One region of the Pectobacterium peruviense genome, then DNA from elsewhere that is predicted to be linked to it. Evidence: predicted binding sites of a transcription regulator. Region 1 holds the regulator's gene; each other region holds the start of a gene.
The links. The regulator Fur, encoded in region 1, represses iron uptake genes when iron is present. The targets are predictions, from matches to a motif close to ATAATAATGAGAACNACTATCAA.
Positions count from the first base shown of each region.

Region 2: the regulator Fur is predicted to act here: its motif matches at 1,910-1,932, upstream of DUT67_RS14165 (TonB-dependent siderophore receptor).
Region 3: the regulator Fur is predicted to act here: its motif matches at 2,244-2,266, upstream of ftnA (non-heme ferritin).

Region 1 covers NZ_CP161826.1:3,433,431-3,437,641, forward strand. The annotation lists gene DUT67_RS15550 (methyl-accepting chemotaxis protein) at 1-508, opposite strand, end outside; gene fldA (flavodoxin FldA) at 1,398-1,925, shown strand; gene fur (ferric iron uptake transcriptional regulator) at 2,255-2,704, shown strand; gene glnS (glutamine--tRNA ligase) at 2,768-4,211, opposite strand, start outside.
Region 2 covers NZ_CP161826.1:3,115,269-3,119,479, reverse strand. The annotation lists gene DUT67_RS14165 (TonB-dependent siderophore receptor) at 1-1,783, opposite strand, end outside; gene DUT67_RS14160 (MFS transporter) at 1,997-3,235, opposite strand; gene DUT67_RS14155 (helix-turn-helix transcriptional regulator) at 3,428-4,211, opposite strand, start outside.
Region 3 covers NZ_CP161826.1:2,620,336-2,624,546, reverse strand. The annotation lists gene DUT67_RS11920 (S9 family peptidase) at 1-1,475, shown strand, start outside; gene DUT67_RS11915 (DNA polymerase III subunit theta) at 1,842-2,072, opposite strand; gene ftnA (non-heme ferritin) at 2,444-2,950, shown strand; gene DUT67_RS11905 (YebY family protein) at 3,232-3,588, shown strand; gene cspA (RNA chaperone/antiterminator CspA) at 4,120-4,211, shown strand, end outside.

The sequences.
Region 1 (4,211 bases):
ACGCGGATAGAGATGCGCCAAACTGGCGACTCAATGGCGGCACAACGTTCTTGGCCTGATTTTGGTAGTCATCCAGCGCGTTGGCTGCGGCCTTTTGGTAAAGTGGCTCAACGCCTTGAACAACCAGATTATTCCAGTCACGGCTGACAGCCTGTACCAGCGCATCGTCCAGACTCGCATGATCGATAGCATTAAACGCCACCAGATCAGACTTCAGTTTATCCAGTGCAACTAACGCCGATGCCTGCTCTTTATCTGCGGTTGCGTTATCGCCACTACGACGAGCGTCAACAGCGCGCGCCAGACGGGTTACCATACGGAAGTATTGATCGTTGCCCTGGTTGATAAAATTCATGTTCTGAACCAGCAAGGTGCTGGTCTTCGAGGTCGCCGTCATCTCTTTAAAAGAGAACATGGTATATATCGATACGCCGCCCCAAAGAACGCAAAAAGTGCCCAGCACCCATAGCATAGCGGTTCTGATGGCAATATTTTTTATAAGTCTCATAGCTCACTCCAAATCAGGAAAATGGTTAAAAAGATTTTTATCGCTAATCAACCGATATGAATCAGAAAATTCACACCATGAAACAGGTCACTTCTCCCTAGCGTTCAAATTTCACCGAGTTGAAAACTCAAAAACCACGCTAACTCATCGGCTAAATACAGAGAATATTTAGCGTTCTCGCTATATTTATTAATATAATTTTTCACATTGAGAATAAACCCACCTATTTTATAGATATAAGGATTTTAATCAGAGGGTTGCAAGTAAGAGCATTATCCATACTCGCCACATCTCTGATAGCAGGGATATGCCATTTCGCAGCAAAGCAATTAGAGGTGATTTTTCATTTTATTCTTTAACATCAAAAGAATAAAATCATCATCACGGCATTGCATCGTTTCAGCTGCAAATGGTTATAATTCTTATTTCCTTTCATTAGGAATATTCCCGCAAAATGTTACAGGTTTTCAATTCGCTAAAAAACATTATCCTTTGTATGTATTTTAATTCTCCTGAATAGTAACGTTCCGTTCCGTGACTTTTATTTTTCACAAAAAGAAGCCTGCTTTTAATTACAACCGGTACAAGTTGTAAAAATAAAAAGCACATTCATAAAAAATGAAACATTGTTATGAATAAATAACCGCGACGATATTAAGGAAATGTGCGTTTACTCTCAGACGATAACATAAACCTTATTAACCATGTGGAATTTAACATTAACAGTGATGTTTTTCATTTCCCTTCCTTGCCTCCGCCTGTCACCCGCTCTTGATTTACGCCTCCTTACCGATACGAGTTTCTCCAGATGTGAGTGTCTGTTATTATTAACGGATAAGTGGGTGAAATATTACACCATACCATTAGGAATCAAGAGGTTATTCAATTCATGGCACTCATCGGAATATTCTTTGGCAGCGATACGGGCAACACTGAAAACATTGCCAAAACGATCCAACAGCAGTTAGGCAGCGGCGTTGCGGATGTTCATGACATCGCCAAAAGCAGCAAAGAAGACCTCGAAGGTTTCGATATTCTGCTATTGGGTATTCCAACCTGGTATTACGGTGAAGCTCAATGTGATTGGGATGACTTTTTCCCGTCACTGGAAGAAGTTGATTTCACAGGAAAATTGGTTGCTCTGTTTGGTTGCGGCGATCAGGAAGACTACGCGGAATACTTCTGTGATGCTATGGGCACCATTCGTGACATCATTGAACCTCGCGGCGCGACGATTGTCGGCCACTGGCCAACAGAAGGTTATTATTTTGAAGCATCTAAAGGGCTTGCCGACGACAATCACTTCATTGGTTTAGCTATCGATGAAGACCGTCAGCCTGAACTCACCAACGAACGCGTGACGACGTGGGTGAAGCAGATCAGTGATGAACTGAATCTGAAAGAGCTAGTTGGCTAAGCCATTTTGGCTCTGATATCCCCTATCAGAGCCAAAACAGCATTGATAGGTAAAACCTTTCATAATAATTGATACATTTTTTTAACTTCTATCAGTAAACCTGTACAATAATCCCATCGGTTTTATACGTGCATAACCATTTCCTCATTCATCAACAACGGATTGCGTTGTATATCAGTAGTGTGAATGGGGACAATATTGTTAACATTCCCTTGTTTTCATTTTGTATGCGCGGTTCTATAATTGAGACGTGATTACATTTTTTAAGCCGACCGATGTCATAGGCTAGGCAGCCTCCATTGATAAGTAAGCAACAGGACTAAACCCGCATGACTGACAACAATACCGCATTAAAGAAGGCCGGCCTGAAAGTCACTCTTCCAAGACTGAAAATACTGGAAGTGTTACAGGATCCTGTCTGCCATCACGTCAGTGCGGAAGATTTATATAAGAGACTGATTGATATGGGCGAAGAGATCGGTCTTGCTACCGTCTATCGCGTACTTAACCAGTTTGATGATGCGGGCATCGTAACCCGTCATAACTTCGAAGGCGGCAAATCCGTCTTTGAATTGACGCAGCAGCATCATCACGATCACTTAATTTGCCTCGACTGCGGCAAAGTCATTGAATTCCGCGATGAATCTATCGAAGCACGTCAACGCGAGATCGCAGAAAGACATGGCATTAAACTGTCCAACCACAGTTTGTATCTCTATGGGCATTGCAGTGAAGGGGATTGCCGCGAGGATGAAACCCTGCACGACGCCACACGATAAATCGACCGCATAAAAGAATAAAACCGCCGAGGCGGTTTTATTCTTGTCTTCTTATCGGTGGCCTTAGCCTACCCAAGTATCACGTAGTCCAACCGTACGGTTAAACACTAGGTGTTCTGCACTGGAGTAAACGCGATCGGCACAGAAGTAACCTTCACGCTCAAACTGATACGCTTTCTCTACTTCGGCCTGTGCCAAACTCGCTTCTACAAAACCTTGCGTAATTTTCAGTGAGTCTGGGTTAATCGTTGACAGGAAGTCATCCGCCGCCGCAGGGTTTGCCACACTGAACAGACGATCGTACAAACGGAATTCCGCTGGCACCGCATGCGCCGCAGAAACCCAGTGGATGACGCCCTTCACTTTACGACCATCTGCCGGATCTTTGCTCAGCGTTTCCGCATCATAGCTACAGTAAATGGTGGTGATAGTGCCCTGCTCGTCTTTTTCAATGCGATCGGCTTTGATCACATAGGCATTACGCAAGCGAACTTCTTTACCCAAGACCAGACGCTTGTACTGTTTGTTAGCTTCTTCACGGAAGTCAGCACGATCGATATAAACTTCACGGCTGAATGCTACCTGACGTGAGCCCATTTCTGGCTTATTCGGATGGTTAGGCATCGCAACAAACTCTTCGTGCTCGGCTGGCAGATTCTCGATAACCACTTTGACCGGATCCAGCACTGCCATCGCACGCGGGGCATTTTCATTCAGATCATCACGGATACAGGATTCAAGCGCGGCCATTTCCACGTTGTTATCCTGCTTCGTTACACCGATGCGCACACAGAATTCACGGATAGAAGACGCACTATAGCCACGACGACGCAGACCCGAAATGGTCGGCATACGCGGATCGTCCCATCCTTCAACGACATTTTCCACAACCAGCTGATTCAGCTTACGCTTAGACATAATCGCGTATTCAAGGTTAAGGCGGGAAAACTCGTACTGACGCGGATGACAAGGAATGGTGATGTTATCCAGCACCCAGTCGTACAGACGGCGGTTATCCTGGAATTCCAGCGTACACAGTGAATGCGTGATCCCTTCCAGCGCATCGGAAATGCAGTGGGTGAAATCATACATCGGGTAGATGCACCACTTATTGCCCGTCTGGTGGTGATCGGCAAATTTAATGCGATATAACACCGGATCGCGCATCACGATAAAGGACGAGGCCATATCGATTTTTGCACGCAGACAAGCTGTACCTTCAGCAAACCCACCGTTGCGCATCTTTTCAAACAGTGCCAGGTTTTCCTGCACGGTACGATCGCGGTAAGGGCTATTTTTACCCGGCGCCGTTAGCGTGCCGCGGTATTCACGAATCTGTTCGGGCGTCAATTCATCAACGTAAGCCAGCCCTTTACCGATCAGCTCAACCGCATAAGCGTGCAATTGATCGAAATAATCAGAAGAATAACGAACGTTGCCGCTCCATGAAAAACCCAACCACTCGACGTCACGTTTGATCGACTCAACGTATTCGATATCTTCTTTC
Region 2 (4,211 bases), 320 kb from region 1:
CCACCACGTTGAAGGCCAGGCGCGGCATTAACGCCCCGAACGAGGTATCAATCAACCCGTTCAGGCTAGTGCCTGCACCGTAGCGCGGAACGAAGGGAACGCGTTTATCCTGATAACTCTCACTGTCGCCACTAAATTCAGAACGAACATAGGTGCCGTTGATATCCCATGACCAGTTGGGAACAAACTGCCACTTGACCATCATCTCTACGCCGTTAGCGTCAGCGCTACCTGCATTGCTGAGCGTTTGCATACCAACAGGGCCGGAATACAGTTGCATATCACGCGTGTGGGTATGGAACACGGCACCCTGAAGCTGTACATCGCCGCTCTGGTAGCGTGAGCCGATTTCATAGTTAATCGATTTCTCCGCACTGTAAGGAATGGCCTGTGTACCTGCGGCAGGTGAGTAGTTAAAACCGGTTGGCTTATAGCCCTGTGCAACGCGGGTATAGACACGCCAGTCATTATTCAGCAGATAGCTGGCTGAGAGTTGCCCCAGTACCTGATCGTCATCGACGCTGTTGCTATCACCCACGTTCATGCCGGAGAACTGCTGGTGGTAACGGGTGTCGGCCTTGTCGTGTGATACACGCAGCCCGCCGCCCAGATCGATACGGTCAGTCAGGTGCCAGGTCAGATCGCTGTAGGCGGCTAACGTCTCTGTTGATGTGTTGGCATTGCTCTGCATAAACGGAGAGCCTGCCATGCTGTAGGTCAGATCGAGCTTTTCACGCGTGTTCTGTCGGTAAAGGCCGAACACCATATCCACCGTGCGGCCTGCACCGTGTGTGGCAGCCCGTAGTTCCTGCACATCCTGATTCCAGCGCTCTGGCATGTTGGCAATCAGCGTACTGTTTGGGAAGGTACGGTCATAATTCTGCTGCTGCCATGCGCCGATCAGGCTGAAGATCCAGTTGTCGGTGGTGTATTTTCCACTCAGCGACTGGCTATGGGTGCAGCGGCGTAATGTAGGATCGGGCGCGCCAGCGGCAATCTCCAGCGTCCGGTTTTTAGCATCGCCAAACGGCAGATAAGTATCTTGCGTGGCGCGCGTGCAGTCTTCCGTCAGTGCCAGACTGGTTTCCCACGGTTGACCATCGGGTGCCAGTCGCAGTCGAAGATTCCCAACGCTGGATTTTGTCCCGCCGAGGTTATCGCTGCCCGTCGCAGGGTTGGTCATCGCGCCCGAATCGACCTGACGCAGCAGGGTGACGCTGCCATACAGCAGGCCATCCTGAATGGGGCCGCTAACATTGATTTTGCCGTGATAACCGTCGCGGCTGGCAACGCCGCCTTCGACATAGCCACGCGGTGTGCTGTCCGGCTGCTGAGTCACGATATTAATAATGCCGCCCTGTGCGCTTTTACCGTACAGCGTTCCCTGCGGACCGCGCAGCATTTCGATGCTTTCCACATCGGAGAGTGCCTGCACGGTGTTGGTGGCGAGCTGCGGTACGCCGTCCACGTAGACCGTCACGGCCGGGCTGTAGAAATCCTGTGCGGAAGACACGCCGCGTAGTGAAATTGAAGGGAACAACAGGCTGCCGTTATTTCCGAGGTTGAGGCCGGGCAGAACCCGAGTCAGCTTGTCGGTACTGGTGACACCAGCATCTTTAAGTTCTGGTGCCGTCACGACGGTAGATGAGACGTTATTGGCCGAGGCGGAATAGGGTGACTGTTTGCTGGCGGAGACAACAAGCGTATCGTCCTGAGCCGCAAAGGCACAGGACGAGAGAAACACGCCGGTTAAAGCGAGTGGATAAAGGCGCATTATTTTCATTATTAAATCCCTGAAAAGACTAAAATCGATGTCAAAGGCAACGGTTTTCATCACGACACGCTTTTATCTCGGTCCGAAAATATCACGATCCGAAAAGCGAGTGAGACAGAGAATGATGAAAGTTAAATGATAATCGTTTGCATTTTTTGAGCTACCCGTATCGGGTCTATTTCAACCCGAATACAGTAGATGTCCTGTACAGTTTCCCTTTCGTTAATCCTGATCTCGGTGGCTTACTGTTGCTGGGGAAATACCTTCCGAAAATACGCGGGAAAGCCTTGCCGATAGGCGTTTGGCGGGCCACAGGCTGGCGATGGCGAAGCAGGCCAGCACGCCCAGCGTGGTCTGATAATTCGTGTGATGCGCGAGTTGAAGCGCGGCGATCGACACGATCATGGCGACAGCAGCATCGGTGGATTGGAACAGTGCATAGTCGGACGCGGGCTGATGCGGCCTGACCAGCCCCATCAGGACGTTGTATAACGTGACAAACCCGACGGCGGCAGCCAGATTGACTACGCCAAAGAGCACAATCCAGATATTCAACGAATACAGCGGGTAACCGATGGCCAGCACGATAGCTAGCAGAGCGTGCACAATCATCACGGGCAGCAGGCAGCGCAGTGCGCCCAAACGTCGAATCAGGACGTTGGCGAGCACAATCCCTACGCCACTGACCGCCGTGCTGTATACGGTCATAACGATACCGAGCTGACTCAGACTAAGCTGTTGATCGATGAGCATAACGGTCTGTAGCGCCATCATGCCGCGCATTGCCAGATAGAAAATGGCTGTGAAGGCTAATACCGGCCAGAGCGCGTTGAACGTTTGACGATTTAGTGTCGGGCGCACGGTGGGATCTGTGTGACGTACGGTCTGGCGGGTGTAGCGCAGCGGCAGGATGAGCATCAGCAGCGACAGCCCTGCCAGTGCGAAGAAACCGCCTCGCCACCCAGCATGTTCGGCAATACTCAGGAACGCATAAGAGCCGAACAGAATGCCCAGATAGCTGCCGCCGACCTGTGCGGTATTCGCCAGCGCGCGACTGGACGTGTTGGTAGTGCAAATCGTGATGCCGTCGGCATAGATGTCATGGCTGGCGGAGAGCAGCGCCAGCAACATCAGCGTAATAACGATAGCCAGAACAGATTGCTCCGGTGAAATGAGACCAATCACCACCAGCGTTATCGCCATGGCGATCTGGAGCAACACCAGACTGCCTAAATAGGGGTTACCACGTAGAGGAAGGGCGTGGCGCTCTCCCCACGGTGCCCACAAACATTTGGCAATCCACGGAAGAAAGGTCAGTGACAGCCAGCTTAATTGTGCAAGATCCAATCCGGCATGACGAAAATAGCCTGCGACGCCTTGCATGATGAGCGCGGTGATCATGCCCTGATGGAGGTAGAAACACCAATAGGGCAGGTAGCGTGTTATTGGGTTGTGCGTCATGGTTTGTCGCGATCCAGCAGCGTTATCGCTAGCGCCTGTGCTTTAAGGTGGAGATAGGGTGTTGCTACGGAATCGGGCATGACGGTTTCTCCTGCGTGTAATGGAGAAAATGATAATCATTCGCCATTGCGGCGCTACCCGAATCCAGTCTATTTGTACCCGTATCGGGATGATTATTGCGCCAATTGCTCGCTAAATATTCAGACGTTTAAACGCAGAAGGCGTGACGCCGAACTGCTTTTGGAACGCCGCACTAAAGTGGCTGGCGTTGGCATAGCCCAAATCGGTGGCGACTACCATGACTGGTGTACCCGTGACAAAGAGCCGACGCCGCGCTTCATGCATGCGTTCGGCCTGAAATAGTCCATAGATGCTGTTATTGAAGAGTTGACGGAATCCGCGTTTCAGCTTGAGTACGCTTAATCCGGTTTCTCTGGACAACATGGCGATGGTCGGAGCCTGTGACAGATCCGCCAACAGACGATCTTTGGCACGCAGTAGTTTCTGGCGATCGGCCAGATTCAGCGTGTCCTGCTGGGGGAGGGTGTCGGCATGTCCAGCAACGGCAAGGCTGACCAGAATCATGCTTTGTCCCAGCAGCCATAGCGGCGCATGGCTGCTTTCATCTGCCTGCTGTGGTTGCGTTAGGCTGGACAGTGCGTGGCTTAATACCTGAGCAGTTCCCCGCATTTCGGCATTGCAGTCACAGTGAGTGCAGAGACGACCGGAATCCAACTGTTGTTGCAGCTTCCCCGTGAGATTTGGCACCCAGCTAGCCAACAGATCAGGGCTTAGCGACACCGTGACGCTTTCAAACTGCCCAGCATAGGACGACGTGCCCTGACAGTCCGGCGTGTAGCTAATGCAGCCCGAACCCTGCTTCAGTACGTGTTCTCGTCCCCGATCGCCCTTCAGTGCAAATTGCGAATCCCCCTGCAATGAACAGGAGAAATTGATACGTCCCCAATCGTCGTGC
Region 3 (4,211 bases), 810 kb from region 1:
GTAAACATGACAAAACGCTGTTACCGTATCAGGTCTACCGTCATCGCTTAGGCAGCGATCCGGCGCAGGATGAGCTGGTGTATGAAGAGAAAGACGATACGTATTATGTCAGTCTGAGTAAAACGACATCAGAGCATTACATCACCATTTATCTCAGCAGCACTACGACGACCGAGGTGCTATTGCTTGATGCGACGATCCCAGATGCCATGCCGCAGGTATGCATTCCACGTCGAAAAGATCATGAATATGGCATCGATCACTATCAGGACCGGTTTTATCTGCGTTCCAATCGAGACGGAAAAAACTTTGGTCTTTATCGTTCGGATAAGCCTGATGAACACGCGCTGGAAACACTGATTGCCCCACGTGAGCACTGCGTGCTGGAGAGTTTTGAACTTTTCCGTGATTGGCTGGTGGTGGAAGAAAGAGAGCGTGGTTTGACCAGCTTACGTCAGATTCACTGGCATACGCAGGAAGAGAAAGCGATCACCTTCAATGATGCGAGTTATGTGACGTGGCTGTCGTACAACCCTACGCCAGAAACGGCATTGATGCGATATGGCTATTCATCAATGACAACCCCCAGCACGCTGTATGAACTGAATCTGGACACGGGCGAACAGCAGTTACTTAAACAAGCCGAAGTGAAAGATTTCTCCCCAGATAACTATCGGAGCGAACGTTTGTGGATCACTGCCAGAGATGGCGTCGATGTGCCCGTTTCTTTGGTTTACCATCGCGACCATTTCAGCCCAGGTAAGAATCCGATACTGGTCTATGGCTACGGCGCTTATGGGAATAGCATGGATCCTGACTTCAGCGTTAGCCGTCTGAGCCTACTAGACCGAGGGTTTGTTTTTGCCTTAACGCACATTCGTGGTGGCGGTGAACTGGGTCAGCAGTGGTATGACGATGGCCGGTTACTCAATAAGATGCATTCCTTCACGGATTTCATCGATGTGTCTCAGGCATTGATAGAAAAAGGCTATGGCGATAGGAAAAACATGTTTGCCATGGGGGGCAGTGCGGGAGGTTTGCTGATGGGCGCGGTCGTGAATATCGCCCCTGACCTATTTAAAGGCGTTGTCGCTCAGGTTCCGTTCGTTGATGTGTTGACGACAATGTTGGATGAGTCTATTCCGCTGACGACGGGAGAGTATGACGAGTGGGGCGATCCGAATGAACAAACCTACTATGACTACATCAAGCAATACAGTCCGTATGACGGTGTTACCGCACAACGCTATCCACATTTGTTGGTGACTACCGGGTTACACGACTCTCAGGTTCAGTATTGGGAGCCTGCAAAGTGGGTGGCGAAATTACGGGAAGTCAAAACGGACGATCGTCTGGTGCTGTTGTACACCGATATGGAAGCTGGGCACGGCGGAAAGTCTGGTCGCTTCAAACGCTATGATGATATTGCGCTGGAGTATGCTTTCCTGTTGATGGTGCTTGAAAAGGCTGCGTAAAGTCAGGAATAAGAGCTAACAGCTGCGGTTATGAGGGTAAACCCGTTTTCGGGTTTACCCGATCGGCATGGGACATTACTTCGGTAATACCCGTACTCAGGTGATATCAGCTTGCGGTTTCTTCGCCTTTTTATCGGCACGTTTTTCGGCTGCCGTTTTCAGGGGCTTTTTCTTACTGTTCTTTTTACTATCCAGTCCTTTACTCATATCTTGCCTCGCTTGATAAAAGGTAAGGTTGCCACTCCATTAACCTCTTGTGTGGGTCGATATGCAAGCAGAAAATTGTTTTTGCTGTGTAAGAATGTAACCCGTGGAAAGGGATGTTTTCCACGGTAAAGCCGTCTTAGATTGGAATGAGGGGAATCGCTATTTGGACTTCGGTTCGTAGGGTAAACGAGAGAATTGTAGTGAACGCTGGCGATAAAACATTACACGCTCACGAAAGTAGTTACGCAGGTGCTCGGGTTGTTCTCTCTCAACGACCTCTGGAATGACCGGCATATTGTAACGTTCTTTGAAGGCAACCCCTGACGCCGCCAAGTCTACATTAACCTTATCCATATCCTCTTTGGATAATTCTGCCAGATTATGCCCCATACTACTTTCTCCTGCCTATTGGCCACAGACTGATGTGTGCCACGGTAAAGTAGCAGCGGGGAAATGGCAAGTGTTCGACTTATCATATGAATGTTTATTCTTCTCATTACGGAATGGGAATCATTTTTAATATCTGAACATCATAAAAAATATAGATCGAAGTTGTTATTTTTGATAATAAAAACGATTCGCAATAATATAGTAAAAATCACTCTTAAGTGATAATAAATATCAATAACAATAATTTTAAGATGCTGTTTTTTATGGTTATTTTAATGTTATTGTATTGATGTTAATAAAGTGTTTTTATTTTATTTTTTCAGGCATAATATCCAGAATAATTTCACCTGCCGAGAAAATAGGGAGTTACTATGTTAAAAAAAGAAATGATTCAGAAGCTCAATGAGCAACTTAATCTGGAGTTTTATTCTGCGAATTTGTATCTGCAAATGAGTGCATGGTGCGGTGATAAAGGTTTTGAAGGCGCATCCAGTTTCCTGAAGACGCATTCTCAGGAAGAAATGCAACACATGCAGCGCCTGTTTGACTATCTGGATGACACGGGAAGCTTGCCTGTGTTAGGCGCGATTGCGGCTCCGCCGATTGATTTCGATTCACTGGCTGATGTCTTCAAACTGACCTATGAACACGAACAGCTGATTACAGCAAAAATTAATGAGTTGGCACATGCGGCGATGGCGTTGCAGGACTACTCTACATTTAATTTCCTGCAATGGTACGTTGCCGAACAGCACGAAGAAGAAAAACTGTTCCGTTCTATTCTGGACAAACTGGCGTTGGTTAATGCTAGTGAAGGTGGCCTGTTCTTTATCGATCAGGACCTGAAAAAAATGTCTACGGCAGCACCGTCAGCCTAACGACAACCGGCACCTCTGTCGGTTAATACATATTTGAATAACGCGGGATAATGTTCTCTTTATCCCGTTCTTTCTTCTCTCGAACGACTTGTCACCCTATACCTCGCTGTAAGCTTTATTCTTGGTTTCACACTCGACTTCATCTTCCTCTGTCGCTATGATCGCGTTAGTCGTGATACACAACGTTATGTTTTATAAGGTTTGATGCCGTCTTTTTCTGATTTGGATAAGGCTGCAAAACTCACACACATCATCGTCTGAATACGCATGTCGGGAATACCATGATGAAGAAATTGTTGCTATCTATCGTGCTTACCTCACTTTCTGCGAATGCTTTTGCTGCCGCCAAGTTGGCCAATATCAGCCGATTGGAATATGGCGATCGCTGGGCTTTCACTCGTGAAGAAGTTCAACTGATTTGTCGGCCTGGCAATGCGCTATATGCCTTACATACCGGTACGCTGATGCAATATCCGCTGAATGATGTTGCCATTGAGCAGATGAAATCTGGGCAAGTGAGTGCGCAGCCGATAGACGTCATCTGGCTAGACGATCCTAAACAGCCTGGACAGAAAAAAAGTCTTCAGCCATTTATCGAGCGTGCAGAACAACTGTGCGGGCCAGATGCTAAACCATGAAGTGATTGATTTGATTATTAATGTTAATTGCTTGCCTCTTTATGGTTAATGCAAAGTGTGAAATCTGTTCCATTTGTGATAATTGCGAGCGGACTGATGCTGGAAAACGCGGGGGAGTTGGCTACGCTTTAAGGTACAGGGCTAGTACAGCTTGTATAAATGCCAACTTTTAGCGCACGGCTCTCCCAAGAGCCATTTCCCTAGACCGAATACAGGAATCGTGTTCGGTCTTTTTTTTTGATGTATCGGTTGGTAAACCATCACCAATGAACGAGTGGGGCGAGAGGAATTTCTTCTCAGTCCTTCTTTTAAAGGCTTTTAAGAATAAATGCTTGCTAAAGATTTTCATACATGCGTTAATAGCTCGTCGGTTTGATTCGCAGACCTAAAAAGCAGTTTAGTAAAGCAGTTCTCATTTCAAAGTGTTATCCATAGATATCCCTTCTTTGAGCCTCCTTATTGTTGCTAATTAAATTCTGTGCACAGGCCCTATTCGCCGGAAGGCGCTATAAAAAAATTAAGGTAATTTCTATGTCTAATAAAATGACTGGTTTAGTAAAATGGTTTGACGCTGGTAAAGGTTTCGGTTTCATTACTCCTGACAACGGTAGCAAAGATGTATT